Regions from separate parts of the Lentilactobacillus buchneri genome, predicted to be linked through region 1. Evidence: riboswitches for the same ligand, from Rfam matches in the RefSeq annotation. Region 1 holds a riboswitch; each other region holds the start of a gene.
The links. Region 1 has a riboswitch for thiamine pyrophosphate ahead of tenA (thiaminase II). Riboswitches for the same ligand answer to the same signal wherever they lie in the genome.
Positions count from the first base shown of each region.

Region 2: linked by a shared signal. The riboswitch ahead of thiS (sulfur carrier protein ThiS) and the one ahead of tenA (thiaminase II) in region 1 are both predicted to bind thiamine pyrophosphate.
Region 3: linked by a shared signal. The riboswitch ahead of thiW (energy coupling factor transporter S component ThiW) and the one ahead of tenA (thiaminase II) in region 1 are both predicted to bind thiamine pyrophosphate.

Region 1 covers NZ_CP073066.1:1,351,423-1,356,485, reverse strand. Annotated here, with positions in the region: gene KE627_RS06505 (hypothetical protein) at 1-237, opposite strand, end outside; gene KE627_RS06500 (ABC transporter permease) at 540-1,763, opposite strand; gene KE627_RS06495 (ABC transporter ATP-binding protein) at 1,756-2,652, opposite strand; partial or broken gene tenA (thiaminase II) at 2,789-3,486, opposite strand; TPP riboswitch at 3,547-3,645, opposite strand; gene KE627_RS06485 (hypothetical protein) at 3,767-4,144, shown strand; gene KE627_RS12310 (hypothetical protein) at 4,141-4,335, shown strand; gene KE627_RS06475 (phosphoribosyltransferase family protein) at 4,581-5,063, opposite strand, start outside.
Region 2 covers NZ_CP073066.1:1,461,564-1,466,626, reverse strand. Annotated here, with positions in the region: gene KE627_RS06985 (IS30 family transposase) at 1-496, shown strand, start outside; gene thiE (thiamine phosphate synthase) at 925-1,557, opposite strand; TPP riboswitch at 1,702-1,794, shown strand; gene thiS (sulfur carrier protein ThiS) at 1,922-2,119, shown strand; gene thiF (sulfur carrier protein ThiS adenylyltransferase ThiF) at 2,417-3,064, shown strand; gene KE627_RS06965 (thiazole synthase) at 3,078-3,854, shown strand; gene KE627_RS06960 (Zn-dependent hydrolase) at 3,865-5,063, shown strand, end outside.
Region 3 covers NZ_CP073066.1:998,312-1,003,374, reverse strand. Annotated here, with positions in the region: gene KE627_RS04890 (prephenate dehydrogenase) at 1-661, shown strand, start outside; gene KE627_RS04885 (shikimate kinase) at 673-1,194, shown strand; gene aroE (shikimate dehydrogenase) at 1,196-2,068, shown strand; TPP riboswitch at 2,135-2,234, shown strand; gene thiW (energy coupling factor transporter S component ThiW) at 2,273-2,803, shown strand; gene KE627_RS04870 (LacI family DNA-binding transcriptional regulator) at 2,790-3,803, opposite strand; gene KE627_RS04865 (IS30-like element ISLpl1 family transposase) at 3,875-4,804, opposite strand; gene KE627_RS04860 (sugar MFS transporter) at 5,018-5,063, shown strand, end outside.

The sequences.
Region 1 (5,063 bases):
TTTGAGGTTATGCAGCCGTTTGGTGTGGGTCGCATTCCACAAATAAACTGCACTTTTGGATTTAGCGTGATAGGCCACGGCCGTGCTGCGACTTAACACTTTTGTCCATATGTAACTTGAATCGGTGTTCGTTGCGGTCGAATTGGCAGTAGCCGCGGTGGTGTTTCCTGAAACTGGAAAGCTTGTAGCGGTGAAGACGCCAAATGTCACCAGGGCAAGCAATAATAACTTTTTCATGATGTTTTCCTCCTATGTACCAGCCAATTAATTATATCAGAAAAATGGGGTGAAATATCGCCTTTAGTGAATATATACGCAAGAGAGCGGGGGCGTTGTCTTTTAATCCCAGAATTTACGCAAATAAACGAGTCATTCCTGTGCTTGGGATAACTCGTTTATTTGCGTAAATTCTGGGATCAGCCGATTGCCGCACGTTTGTTCTGGATAATAATGGGGCTCAAAGAGTCTAGCATTAGATCCTGATAGAAACCGAGATACAACTAGCAAACAGTGTTGTCTCAAACTACTTTTGTTCTAATTTATTTTTGGTATGACAAACCCCGCCGCAGACGTTTCCAAAAACTGGTGTCGTCGGTCTGTAAAATCAAGCCTTCATAGATCTGACCAATGTACCAAGTCAAAAGGCCGATGCTAATGACCAGAATCGCCAGTGAAATGCTAATTTCCAACCCACTCGCGTTGTCATTGATAATTCTCATGGGCATGAAATACGACGAGAAGAATGGCACATACGACAAAATTTTTGAAATCAGCGCGTCTGAATTGCTTTGAAACGGCATCGTCAAGAAGAAGGCAATCATACTCAGATAGATGGCAGGCTGAGCAGCTTTCGGGGCATCTTCTGCTTTGGCAACCAGTGCACCACTAAATGCCGAGATGATCGTGTAAATGATCACGCCTAAGAAGACAAATAGCAGGTTGATTCCCAGCATGTTTTTAATCACGTCATTGACCAGTGTCTGGTTGTCCGAAATTAGCTGTTTAATGTTATCCAGGTGCATGGCGATCTGGAAAAAGCCGTAACCACCAACAATATAGACGATGATCTGGGTCAGGATAACGCCAAAGACACCAAGAATTTTGCCGACAAAGTACTTCGAGGCTTTGGTGCTGGAGAAAATAATCTCCATGACTTTAGTGCCCTTCTCGGAAGCAATTTCTTGGGCGGTCACAGAAGAGTAAGTGATCAAAATCATATAGATCATGAAGACTAATACCCAAAATGAAATGATTTTCGCCAGGTTGGCACCGCCATGGTTGGTTTGAATTTTTTGTTTGAAAGACGGCTGAACTGCCAGTGATTTGGTTTGTTTGGCACTCAACTTTGCGTTCGCCAGGTTAAGCTGTTGCTGGGACTGGGCAAGAAAGACGTTGATTTTAGTTCTCATCCCGCCGCCTAGAGAATCACTTGAATGATAGACACCACTGACTTTTGCCTTGTCCGCCGATAACACCAGGTAGCCAGCTAAATTATTATTGCTGACACTTTTCTTAGCGGCTGCAGTGGTGGTGATGCTGGCCTTCACGTCATCCCGATTGGCTTTGATAAATTGCCTTCGGAGTGCCGGTTGATCAGAAATGACGGCAATTCGCTGTTGATCTGAACTGGAAGTCGCACTGGTGTAGCCGATGCCTAAAGAAATTGCCAACAAAATGAACGGAGACAGCACCAAGACGATGAAGCTCCAAGACTTAACTTGGCGGAGATAGGTTTCCATGGCAACAATTAGGGTTTTATTCATGAGAGATCCCCGCTTTCATTCTGAAAATTTCATCAAGTGTTGGTGGCTGCTGACTAAATTCTTCGATGTATTTACCGTCAGTGAGCTTCTCAAAGACTTCGGGTCCCTTACTGGGATCATCCAATCGCAACAAGAACCGAGAACCGCGAATATTCTGGACTTTAACAACATGTGGGAGCTGGTTCAGCTGTTCTTCAGTCCAATCGGTAGTGACAAAAATTTCTGATTTGCCAAACTGATCGCGAACTTCGCTGATGGTGCCGTTTAAGACCACTTCACCCGTCCGTAGCATAACCAGTCGATCGCAAACTGCCTCAACATTCGCCATATCATGGCTGGAGAAGATAATTGCTGCCCCCTGATCCCGTGCTTCCAGAATTGCCTTTTTCAACAAATCCGCATTTACCGGGTCCAGGCCACTAAAGGGCTCATCCAAGATAATCAATTTGGGATGATGAATTAGGGTCACAATCAGTTGCACTTTCTGCTGGTTTCCCTTTGAGAGATCCTTAATCTTATCAGTTTTCTTACCTTTAACCGCAAACTTTTTCAGCCAGTCGTCAATTTGTGGGCGAATTTCTTTTGCAGGTTTCCCCTTCAATCGTGCTAAATAGACAATCTGCTGCTCAATGGTTAGTTTGGGCATCAAGCTGCGTTCTTCAGGCAGGTAGCCAATTGCATCAAAATCAGCCTCTTTGATGGGCTGACCACTCCAGCGGATTTGACCATCATACTTGAGAAAGTTTAGGATGCTGTGAAAGGTGGTCGATTTTCCAGAGCCGTTTTGGCCGATTAATCCGGTGATCTGGTTGTCGGGAACATCAAAACTAATGTCGTCCAATGCAGTCAGACTGCCAAATTGTTTGTGGAGATGATTGATCGTGAGCATGCGAATACCTCCCATTTCTTTTGAGCTTATCATACCATAATCGTCTGGCGGATTTTACGGAAAACATTTGATGTCAATGGATTTGTACATAAAAAGCAGGATCGCAAACTTGCAATCCTGCTCAGAATCATTTTAATTATCGATACTGTTTCATTGGTTTAACAAAGTGCCAACTGCGTTGATGGTACGCTTGATCCCAGAATTCCCATTCCAGTTCGCAGCTCTTCAAGAATTCTTCTTTGACCACATCCAGATGATGTTGATCGTAGTGTTCCGCTTCACGGTCAATCAAAGCAAATAACTGGGGCAAAATGCTGTCACTGTCATCTTCCATGTCAGCGTAAAAATCAATCCATGGTTTAAAAACATTGTCGTCGGTATTCTTCCCCTGCTTCACAAACCGGTTTGCGATTTCCAGGTAAGTCCATGGACACGGGGTCATGGCCGCAACAACATCAATCAAGTCGCCAGTTCGCGCAGCACGATACATGTGTTCGTTGTACAGGTATGTGCCGGGAGCTTGTGGTTCGTGCTGCAGGGTTTCGTATTCGACCCCTGCCACGTTGCAGAAGTTGTGATGCGGATGGATTTCACTATTCAGGATAAAGTCAATTTGTTTGGCAAAAATAGCCATATCGGCTCTGGTTTGCGATTTTTGAATGGCATCGGCGTACACCTTGATGAACGCATTCAGATAGTTGTAGTCCTGACCAACATAAAAGGACAAGGCTTCTTGGGTAATTCTCCATTGCCGATTCCTTCGACAAACGGATGTTGATAGATCTCGTGTAAAATTGGCTGTCCAGCTGCGACTAATTCTTCAGAAAATTTCATGGGTCAGTGCTCCTTAAAGCAAAATTTTCAAATAGAACGCGACCGGACTTGGCACTTTTCGAACTCATTATTCCACTTCCCTACGTTGGTATTAACCAAATCAGGTTCAAAGGGATTGGCAAGTCACCATCTCAGCACAAGGCACCCCTAGTGATCTTATTTGAATACCCAAAGTTTACCATATTTTGAAGAGTATTTTACGATTTTCTTCGTATATGATACGCTGAAAGCAACAATTTTCTGAGGGTTGGGGGAATCTTACTACAAGGAGAGTTGTTTCATGAAATTCAATTGGAAGATCACACTGATTAGCTTTTCCCCATACATCCCTTTGATCGCCATTTATTTGTTAATCCATTTATACATAACAAATGATGTCATCGCTTTGCTATTCACTTTAGGTGTTTTTTCAGCCGGATATATTTTTGTTCATTATAAGTATGCCAAGACTTTCTTCAGTAACCATCCTGAACTTGATCTACAAAACTTTGAATTCAACACAGTGGCAAACGTTGTCTTGGCACTGTGGATCATCGTCATGGTTGGCCTCATAATTCTCAGGCTTTATCCACAAAGTCCAGAAGGCTATCTATTGGCATTTGGTTTATTCTACTCCGTCATTAACGGCTTCAAATCCTACAGGAGAGCTGCAAAATGATATTTAACTGGAAATACGCTCTATTCACTAACGCACCAATGTTCCTCACATTGATCGTCTATATTGGTATGACTGCATTACACATTGATTCAATCTGGCTAATTCTTGCCGTCGTTGTAATCTGGCTCGCATGGTATACCTATGCTGGTTGGAAAGTCTACTCTCTTCATCCTGAATTTAATTTCCCATAACTATCAGCGCGGCACAACTTCAATGATCATCATCACAGTTTCGACGATTGGTTTTCTGTTCTTACTCTTAAAGCTTCAACTAATAGCCAACATCGCCCTCTTTATCACATGGCTTGCCATCTCAAACTTCTTGATCGATGGATTCTCCAAGTATAAGAATCTCCCATAATGACACGACAATTCCAAAAACCGGCGCCGTAAATCTCAAACAAGATTTACGGCGTCGGTCAGTTTATAATCATATGTTAAGCGTTCTTCACCGCAAACACCGGCAAAGTATTCAAGAATACACAGTCATCTCGACTAGTTGCCCGTCCCTCGGCTAAAATGGAACAGCGTTGCACAACATTGGCACCCACTTTCTTCAACAAGTGTTCTGCCGAAGCCAGTGAGCCGCCTGTACTGATCACATCATCCACAATGATCACCTGTTTGCCTCGAAGCTGTTCTGCGTCACACCCATCCAAAACCAGCTGTTGATGATAATCAGTGGTAATCGAACGCATCCCAATCGCAATTGGGTTTCGCATGTACGCCTTAACACTCTTTCGCAAGACGAAATAACGTGGGTGATGGGTAATCATGCTCAGTTCTTGAGCCAATGGGATCCCTTTGCTCTCCAATGTCACCAGATAATCAAACGGAATGTTAATCCGCTTGGCCAACTCCTGAGCGGCATAACGGGTTAACTCAGCATCCCCCAATAAGACGAAGGAGGCAATTGCCGC
Region 2 (5,063 bases), 110 kb from region 1:
CCATTCAATCGAAGAGCGTCCCGCCATGGTTCAAGCGCGTCAAGAGCTTGGACACTGGGAAGGTGACTTGGTCAAAGGCAAACGGGTTGAATCTGAGCCAGCATTAATGACTTTGACTGAACGTGTTAGTCGCTTAGAGATCATCGTTAAACTTCCCAATTATCATGCCGACACTTGCTTGAAAGCCCTCCAGAATACCTTATATGACTATGGAACCGAGCACTTTAAAACCATTACTTTTGATAATGGTGCTGAGTTCTCAAGCTTGAGTCAAGTCAAGGGAACTGACATCTACTTTGCCCATCCTTATTCACCATGGGAACGTGGAACCAATGAGAACACTAACGGCCTTTTGCGCGAGTTCTTCCCGAAGGGCAGATCCTTGGCTTCGGCCTCACTCATTGACATTCAGCTGGCTCAAGATACCTTAAACAACCGGCTACGGCGGTCATTGAACTATCGCTGCCCAGCCGATCTAATGCCTGAACTAGCTTAGCAACTAGACCACTTCTAAGAATAGATTCTTAGTGTTGCACTTGATTTGACAATTGAGGTTATGATTTAAATTCCAGAATACTGCAGGATATTGGCGCCCCATCATATAAAGCGTTAAAAGCCGCCTGCGTTGACAGTGTTAGTAATAGATGGTAAATTAAATGTACAGAGAAATAAATAGGGCCTTAAGGCCACAAGGCGGCAGTTCCTTTGGTGCCTTCGATAAAACAGCTACTCATTACGAGTAGCTGTTTTTGGTTTCTTAAGCTGGAATTTAAATTCTAAATGAGGCCAATTGTAGCTGTCACTTATGATCCTGCAAGAAATACATTTTAAGTCAACAATGAACCAAAAGATTGTTTAGATTCCTTCTGCAGTATTTGCTGAATGTATGTTGCTTCTGGAACACTATTCGTGGCCCGATATAATTTACCCAATAGCTTCCTCAACCGCATCCCGCAACTCCCGGGTAGCACTCGCCGGATCGGCAGCCTTCATAATCGCAGAAACCACAGCCACCCCATCAACGTGGGCACCATCAATAGCCTCGACATTATCGGCCTTCAAGCCGCCAATCGCATACACGGGAATATCCACCAATCGTTTGATCTTACCAAGGGTTTCTACCGTCGTATGAACGGTCTTAACGTGTGTCGTGGTTGGGAAAATGGCTCCGGTTCCCAGGTAATCGGCGCCCATCTCTTCAGCTGCTTTAGCCTGCTTCAATGTCTTGGCCGTTGCACCGATAATCTTCTTGGGTCCTAAGATTCGGCGAGCGATGTCTACCGGCAAATCACTTTGACCAAGATGAACACCGGCGGCATCAACCGCTTGAGCAATGTCCAATCGGTCATCAATAATCAGGGGAATCTTGTACCGATCGGTAATGGCCTTTACCTTTAGAGCAAGTTCAAAAATTTCGCGGCTACTGCCCTCTTTTTGCCTAAGTTGGACCAAGCCAACCCCATTTTGCACACCCGCTTCAATCGCGCCAAAGAATTGTTCATCAGTCAATCCGGTGTGGTCCGTCACCAAATAGAGTGGTCGATTTGTTAGTTTCACAATCATTTCCTCCAATATTTTCTCATTTGCCATCAGTGTAAATGAACCTCGGCAAAAAGTATAGAAGTATTTCTCACTTGACTTTCAGATTGTAAGCGGTTATAAATAGATTATGAGCTTGAGCAAAGTTTCAAGCCTAATTGAATATTTCGTCTGGGGTGCCTGAAACGGCTGAGATTACACCCATCGAACCTGATGTAGTTTGTACTGCCGAAGGAAGAGCGAATTTAATGTTGAATTTATTTTGACCTTAAACCTTCTTTTTGCAGAAAAGAAGGTTTTTCTTTTCTGTGAATCGAACTTAATGTTGAAAAGACATCCACTGACCTCTTTCTTCGGAATCTGAAGAAAGGGGTCTTTTTGTATGGTGATGGTTAACGGTGAACAAGAATCCGGTATGGTTGGTCAAACAATCACCGAGTTCTTGAAACAAAGAGAAGCACCAATTGAAAACATCGTCGTCGAACAGAACGGCAAGATTGTCCACCGCTCTGAATTTGACACAACTAAAATTGCCGACAACGACAAACTGGAGTTAATCTCGTTTGTTGGTGGCGGTTAGGATGGTGGTTCCAAGCAGGAGTCTCCTTGTAAGCACCTCGGAAGCAAATCCCCAAAACCAGGGAATTTACTTCCGAGGAGACTTACAATCCGACGGCCGTGAAACGCCTAGCCTACTTGGCGACTCCTAACCGCTTGGATCCGCTCACTGATTAGGACAGCTCCTCCAAGCAGGAGTCTGCCTGTAAGCACCTTCAAGATAAATTCCAAAACCGGGAATTTCTCTTGAAGGAGACTTACACTCCGACTCCTAACCGCTTGGATCCGCTCACTGATATAAAAGGAGTCGATTGACAACATGCAAGAACCAGAAATTCAAGGAATGAGTTACGATGACGTTTATCTCGGCATGAAAGAACGCAATGTTAAGGGGTCAACTGACAAATTAGCTGCCGCTCACGTCACGATTGCCGGGGCCGGTGGTTTAGGGTCCAATATCGCGATTGCGCTGACCCGGATTGGCGTCGGCCACTTGACGTTGATTGACTTTGACACAGTTGAGCTCAGTAACCTCAACCGTCAGCAATTTAAACTCAGTCAGGTGGACATGCCAAAAGTTGTGGCCTTAAAGCAAAACCTGCAGGAATTTAATCCGTTCGTGGAAATTCAAATTCACCAAACTAAAGTGACTCATGACAACGTCAAAGAATTGTTCGAAGACGCTGACATCATCACTGAAGCGTTCGATAACCCTGCTGCCAAGGCGATGCTGCTGGATGCCGCATCCGAGTTCTATCCCGACAAGCCAATTGTGATGGGCACCGGGATGGCCGGCATTCACAGTTCCAACACGATTACCACCAAGCATCCCCGCAAGAATTTATACATCGCTGGTGACGGTGAATCCATGGGGGCTGAGGGCTTGATGGCACCGCGGGTCATGATTGCGGCCGGTCACGAAGCCAATATGATTACCCGGTTAATTTTAGGAGATACAGAAATCTGAGGAGGATTTATTCATGGCAAACGAAAAAGATGAGTTAATGATTGGCGGACACGCCTTCACATCTCGATTTATTTTAGGTTCAGGAAAATATTCATACGATTTGATTGATTCAGCCATTAATAACGCCAAGGCACAAATCATCACGATGGCCCTGCGCCGCAACAAGACCGGCAAGGAAAACATCTTAAACTACATTCCTGAAGGCATCACCATTTTGCCCAACACGTCAGGCTCGACCAACGCTGAAGAAGCCATTCGGACTGCGCGAATTGCCCGTGAACTAAGCGGCAGCAATTTCATCAAATTGGAAGTCGTTCCCGACAAGAAATATTTGATGCCGGACAACTACGAAACCCTCAAGGCAACCGAAGTTTTGGCTAACGAAGGCTTCATCGTCATGCCGTACATGCTGCCGGACTTGAATGTCGCTCACCAGTTGGTCGATGCCGGAGCTGCCACCGTCATGCCTTTGGGCGCACCAATCGGTACCAACAAAGGATTGTCCACCAAAGACTTAATCCAAATTTTGATTGACGAAATTGACCTGCCAATTATCGTTGACGCCGGCATTGGTCGACCAAGTCAAGCTGCCGAAGCCATGGAAATGGGTGCCGCAGCTGTCATGGCCAACACCTCAATGGCGACCGCCGGCAACATTCCGTTAATGGCCGAAGCCTTCAAGCCGGCCGTTGAAGCAGGCCGCAAAGCTTACTTAGCAAAACCAGGCCGGGTCATCGAACACGGGGCGGTTGCCTCATCGCCACTTACTGGTGTCAGCGCGGTAAAATAGGGGCGGTCATATGACAACAACCCAATTAACTGAACTCGCACATCGTTTAGCGACAATCAACCAATTTAAGACCAACGAAGCCGGTCAAAACCGGCTGGTCTATTCACCAACCTGGGTTGAGGCTCAAAGACAAGTCATCAAATGGGGGCTTGAGCTTGGCTTTCAGGTAAGCGTTGATGACTTTGGGACTGCCTATCTGGATATGCCGGGAACCACAGAACCGGAAGCAGTCATTGCGACCGGCTCACACATTGATACTGTCGCGCAAGGCGGTCAATATGACGGCTTGTACGGGGTACTTGGTGGCCTTCAGGCAATTGAAAATCTGGTAACAGAATTCGGCCGTCCGCAGAAAACGCTTCGACTGATTTCATTCAGCGAAGAAGAGGGCAGCCGCTTTCCGGATACCTTTACCGGTTCGAAGCACTATACCGGCCAACAGGTGGATTTGACGATGAAGGATCCTGCCGGCATTCAATTTGATGATGCTCGAAAACAGGCGGTTATCAAGTTGATGCTCGCTGGCGTTCACCACCAACTGCCGGATTTACCGGACACCTTTACCGAACTGCACATCGAACAGGGACCGCGATTAATTGACCAGGGTTTACAAATCGGCTTGGTTAAAAGCATTGTCGGCCAACGCCGGTACACCGTCACCGTTAAGGGGATCGCCAATCACGCCGGCACCACGCCGATGAATGACCGAGCGGATGCCCTGCAGCACGCTGTGGATCTCATCGTCGCCCTGCGAGAACAGGCCCGTCGATTGAATCCGGATTTAACTTTCACGGTTGGGGAAATGCACATTTCGCCCAATACGTCCAACGTTATCCCCGGCCTGGTCACGTTTACGGTTGACTGCCGGAATAGTGATGAAGCCGTTTTGGATCAATTTGAACGACTCCTTCAGCAAACCGTTACGGCTCCTGGCAACCAACGGATTACCAGCACGGCCAATCGCTGGGCGAAAAGCGACGTTACCCGGCTGGATCGCCAATTGCTCGAGAATAATCAGGCAATTGCTAATCAACTGGGCTTCAAATCCATTCAGCTGGCCTCCGGTGCCGGTCACGACAGTCAAATCATGGCTAAGCACACTCGGACGACAATGATTTTTGTCCCAAGCATCAACGGCATCAGCCATGCGCCAGCTGAGAACACCAGCCAAGAAGATTTACTTCGCGGCGTTGAGCTGTTAGCCGCAAG
Region 3 (5,063 bases), 350 kb from region 1:
TATTCTAGCGGGTCCGGTATCGGTTATTTTGAGGCAGATTGATGAGTTGGCCCAATTAAAATTAAAGGAGCAGGTCTTGGTGACAGATGTCGGCAGTACCAAGCAGTCGATTATGACAGAAGCCAAGCGCCTGACACATAAGGGAGTTGCTTTTCTCGGTGGCCATCCCATGGCTGGTTCACATTTGACCGGTAGCCGGAATGGCTCAACTGATTTATTTAACGGTTCAAAATACTTCCTGGTAACCGGTTCACAAACCAAACAGCAACTTCGCGACTTTGAACAGCTGCTGGATTCGGCAAATGTTGATTGGACGGAGATAACAGCGGAAACCCATGACAAACTGGTTAGCGAACTGAGCCATCTGCCTCATGTGGTTGCGGCAACCCTGGTTAACAGCGTCGCGGACGGCTTGGCCCATGATCCAGTGGGCTTAAAAGCGGCTGCCGGCGGCTTCAAGAGTACGACCCGAATTGCTGCGTCGGATCCAAAAATGTGGACGGCGATTATGATGAGCAATTCCCAAGTAATTGCGCAGGAATTGGCCACTTTTCAAACCGCATTAAGTCATTTTGAACAAGCCATTCAAGACCAAGACGAAGCTGCGATTTATGCCGCTTTCGCCAAAGCACAAAAAATTAGAAAGTCCTTGGACGATTAAGGAGAAAGCCTATGAAACTCATATTGGTTGGATTTATGGGAAGCGGCAAAACCACCGTCGGCAACTTATTGGCACAGAAACTCGGCTTGCCATATCACGATCTGGACGATGTCATCGTGGAAACGGCCGGCAAGTCAATTAAACAGATTTTTGCTGATGACGGTGAGCCGGCATTTCGGCAGCTGGAACATGATGCTTTGAAAGCGTCTTTGGCAGATGATGGGATCTTGGGAACTGGTGGCGGCACGCCGATTCAAGCTGCCAACTTTGAGTTGTTAAAGGCCAGTGATGTCCCAGTCGTGCTTCTTGATGTGATGCCGGAAACAATCATTGACCGATTGAAGAATGATACCGACCGGCCGTTAGCTCAACAGCTCGGGCTGGATGGACTGGTGGATTTGAAAGGTCAACGGGACACTTTATACCAACAGGTGAGTGATTTTCGAATCGCCACCGATGATTTGGCGCCCCTTGAAGTCGTTGACGTCATTAACCAAGAGGGCATTTTGAAGATGTCGTTTGGGAGGAATTAAAATGATCGATGGACACACAAAATTATTTGGCTTATTAGCCCATCCGGCTGCTCACAGCTTGTCGCCGTTGATTCACAATACCAGCTTCCAAGTGACAGGGATCAACGGGATCTATTTGGCCTTTGACGTGACGTCTGCCGGGCTCGCCGACAGCTTGGCGGCGATGCGGGCGATGCACATTGGCGGTTTTAATTTATCAATGCCGCTGAAGACCGACGTTTTGCCATTGCTTGACGAAATTACCCCACGAGCTGAGCGCCTATCTGCCGTTAATACGGTCATTAACCGCGATGGTCGACTGATTGGTGACAGTACCGATGGGCAAGGCTGGGTAGATGCTCTCAAGCAGGATGATATGACCATCGATGAAAAGGTCGTGACCGTTTTAGGTGCCGGTGGTGCCGGGCGGGCGATTATTTCCGCTGCCGTCGACGCAGGGGCGAAGCAAGTTTATGTATTTAAACGGACCAACGATCTTTTTGAAGCCAGAAAAGAACAGTTGGAAGGGTGGTCGGATGTCGTCACTGTCCTGCCTTATGAGGATGAAGGGCTGATTGCCGAAGCGTTTGATGAAAGCCAAATTATTGCCAATGCGACCAACGTTGGGATGGCCGGCGATCAATCGCTGCCAGTTAGTCAGTCCGTGATGAACCATTTGACACCGCAACACATTGTGTCCGACGCCATTTACTTTCCACTCGAAACGCCGTTCATCCATGCAGCCAAGCAACGCGGGAGTCGTACATATAATGGGATTGGGATGCTGGTGAATCAAGCCGCCGGTTCCTTTTTGGAGTGGACAGGACAGCGAATGCCGATTACCCCAGTGATCGAAGCCGTTCATCAGGCCGGCTTACAACGGTCGAAGAATTAAGGGGCTAAATGACCGACAAGCATTCTGTTTTCGGTTATACTTAATGAAGTGTCGAAATTAAATATCAGATAACATTAGGAGAGCCAATCGGCTGAGACGGAACATCTTCGGACCCTTCGAACCTGATCTGGTTTGCGCCAGCGTAGGGAAGTGTTAAAAGAAGCCAAAAGCCTCCTTTTGTTATCTAACGAAAGGAGGCTTTTTATGCACAGAAATATGACTTATAAAATGGTGCTAACGGCGATTCTATCTGCGATCGGCGTGGTCGGCGGCAGTATGTTTGAGTTCACTGTCGGCGTTGCCAAAGTGGCCCCGATGCAGCATTTGATCAATTTGATTTCCGGTGTCCTGGTTGGCCCATGGTGGGCAGTCACCCAGGCATTTATCACTTCATTAATTCGTAATTTATTGGGAACCGGAACTATCCTGGCATTTCCAGGCAGTATGATCGGTGCGTTCTGTGTCGGCTGGCTTTTCCAGAAAACCAATCGACTGATTATTGCGGCATTTGGTGAATTGATCGGCACTGGCATCATTGGTGCAATCGTTGCTTATCCGATTGCCAGTTGGATGATGGGAACCACCGGTGCGATTTATCTGTTCATTCCCAGTTTCTTCTTGAGTGCCTTGGTCGGTGTTATCTTCGGCTATATCATTCTCAAGAGTATTTGGAAACGGATCATTGTACCTCAACAGGACAAATTGGGGATCGGACGCAAGACTAATCGGGATTAAACGTTTCCCGGTAGTGGAATTTGCCAGGGATGATATTTCTGACGTGCCAATCCCGTGGGAACTTGACGAGGGTCTCGGCGTGCAGGACTGCTGCGTACCCCAATTCAACTTTGGGCAGCCAAATGCTGGTGAGCGATGGTGTCAGGTACGAAGCGAATTCCAAGTCATCAAAACTGATGATTTTGACGTTTTTTCCAGGAACCACGTGGTGTTTGGCTAAGCCCTTCATCACCCCAATTGAGAGTGGGTCGGAAGCGACCAGCAGGCCGTCGAGTTGATTGCCATATTCATTCAGCAGGTCATCAGTGGCATCCATTGATTGCTTGGTAGTCCAGTCCGTCAATTTAACGATTGGCTGATGATGGTTGATCGAACACCATGTTTTATAGGTGAGGGTCCGTGCGTCATCAATGATACGACCCTGGCTGCCGTCCAAATTCACTTCATGACGGGAACCGCCGATAAAACCAATTGTTTGGGCATGCGGTGTCATTTCGTTCAAGGCTTTATCCGTTAGCTGAGCTAAATTCGTATCAACCGTATCGACAACGTCATCGACATCACTTCCGCCATCAACCAGAACGACGTTGGGATTAAATGATTTAATGGCGTTGATGGCGGATTTGGAAAGACTGCCAACGACGATGACGGCATCGTAAGCCGCAAAATCGTTTGGCTCAACGCCTTCATCCAACCTGACCACCCGCTTGATACTGATATTCTGAGATTTAGCAGCTTCATAGACCCCTCTGCGGACAAACCGCCAGTATTCATCGCGCGTTTCTTCTTTCAGACTGAGGGTAGTGATCAGCGCAAAGTTCAACTGATTTTTGTCCGGTTTGGGGGCTAGGGAGTATTTATAACCCAGCTTATCAGCAACTTCTCTCACTTTGTCGCGCGTTTCTTTTGCCACATATTCGCTTTTATCCGGACTCAGCGCGCGCGAGACGGTCCCGGGTGAGACCTGCGCCAGTCGGGAAATGTCTTTGATTGTCGCCATCCATCTTCACTCCTCAATTGAATTGTATTACCTCTAGTTAAACACAATTAAATGTTTGGTAGATTGCAAATTTAATCCGAATTTTTTGACAAATTGGTCAGCATGACCTGATAAGGTGTTTGCCAGTCAAGTATTTTAAGTGGTCTCTGATTAATTTCGAGTAAGGTGGTTTTCAAGCCTTGAGCACTAATGTGCTCAAAATAAGTCCCCTTAGGATAAAAATAGCGTAAGTTCCGATTAAATCGTTCATTACTGCCGCGCTCAGCTGGCGTATAAGCATGGCAGTAATAGGTCTTAATACCATATTGTGATTCAAGTGATACTAGCCCACTAAACTCAGTGCCACGGTCCACAGTAAAGCTGTGCACCGGACCATTAAAAGTGGTTAGGAACTTAGTTAGTGCTTCATTAACAGTCGCTGTCGTCCGATCTTTTAACCGGTATGCCCAAAGGAACCGTGATTTGCGATCGATTAAAGTTAATAAAACTGCCTTACTATGCCCACGAGGACCAACGACTGTATCTAGTTCAAAATCGCCGATGCGATTACGTTGATTAATCATCATGGGACGCTGTTCAATTGATCGCCCCAAAGATTGATTATATTTGGATCGTTGGTCAACGTTACGCCGTTGGCGTACGCCATGTTCAGGTAGATCATTCAAGGAGAAATCAATTCTCCCCTGATTTAGCCAATTATAAATAGATTTAGTAGCTAGTTTAAATTCGTGAGCAATCATTCCTGGTGACCAGCTTAGACGTAAATGGTTGAGAATTTTTTGCTTTAACTCATCGCTCAGCTTAGTTTTCCGACCACATCGTGATCGCTTGTATTCGGCATCTGTTTGTGCTAATTCAGCCTGATAAGGTTGACATCGAGATAATTCATAAGAAATTGTTGACGGTGATCGGTTCAGCCGAACGCCCATTTGGATATTGGACAGCCCTAGTTCACAAAAGGTTTCGATTTTAATTCGTTCGGAATAGGTTATACTAGACAAAAGATCAGCTCCTAAAAGATGGGTTTGTGGTAAACACCATTTTAAAGGAAGCTGATCTTTTTTGCCCGAACAGCGTTCGGATTAATTTTACAATCTACCGTTTTAATAAATCTTTGGTTTGTTTTAATAAAATTTATTGACAATTTAACTGTAAACGTTTACATTCTAGATAGCAATTATTTTTTAAAATTTATTTTTATGGGGGATTAATTTATGGCAAGTAATACCAACATTACTACTGGTCGTAGAATCACATCTC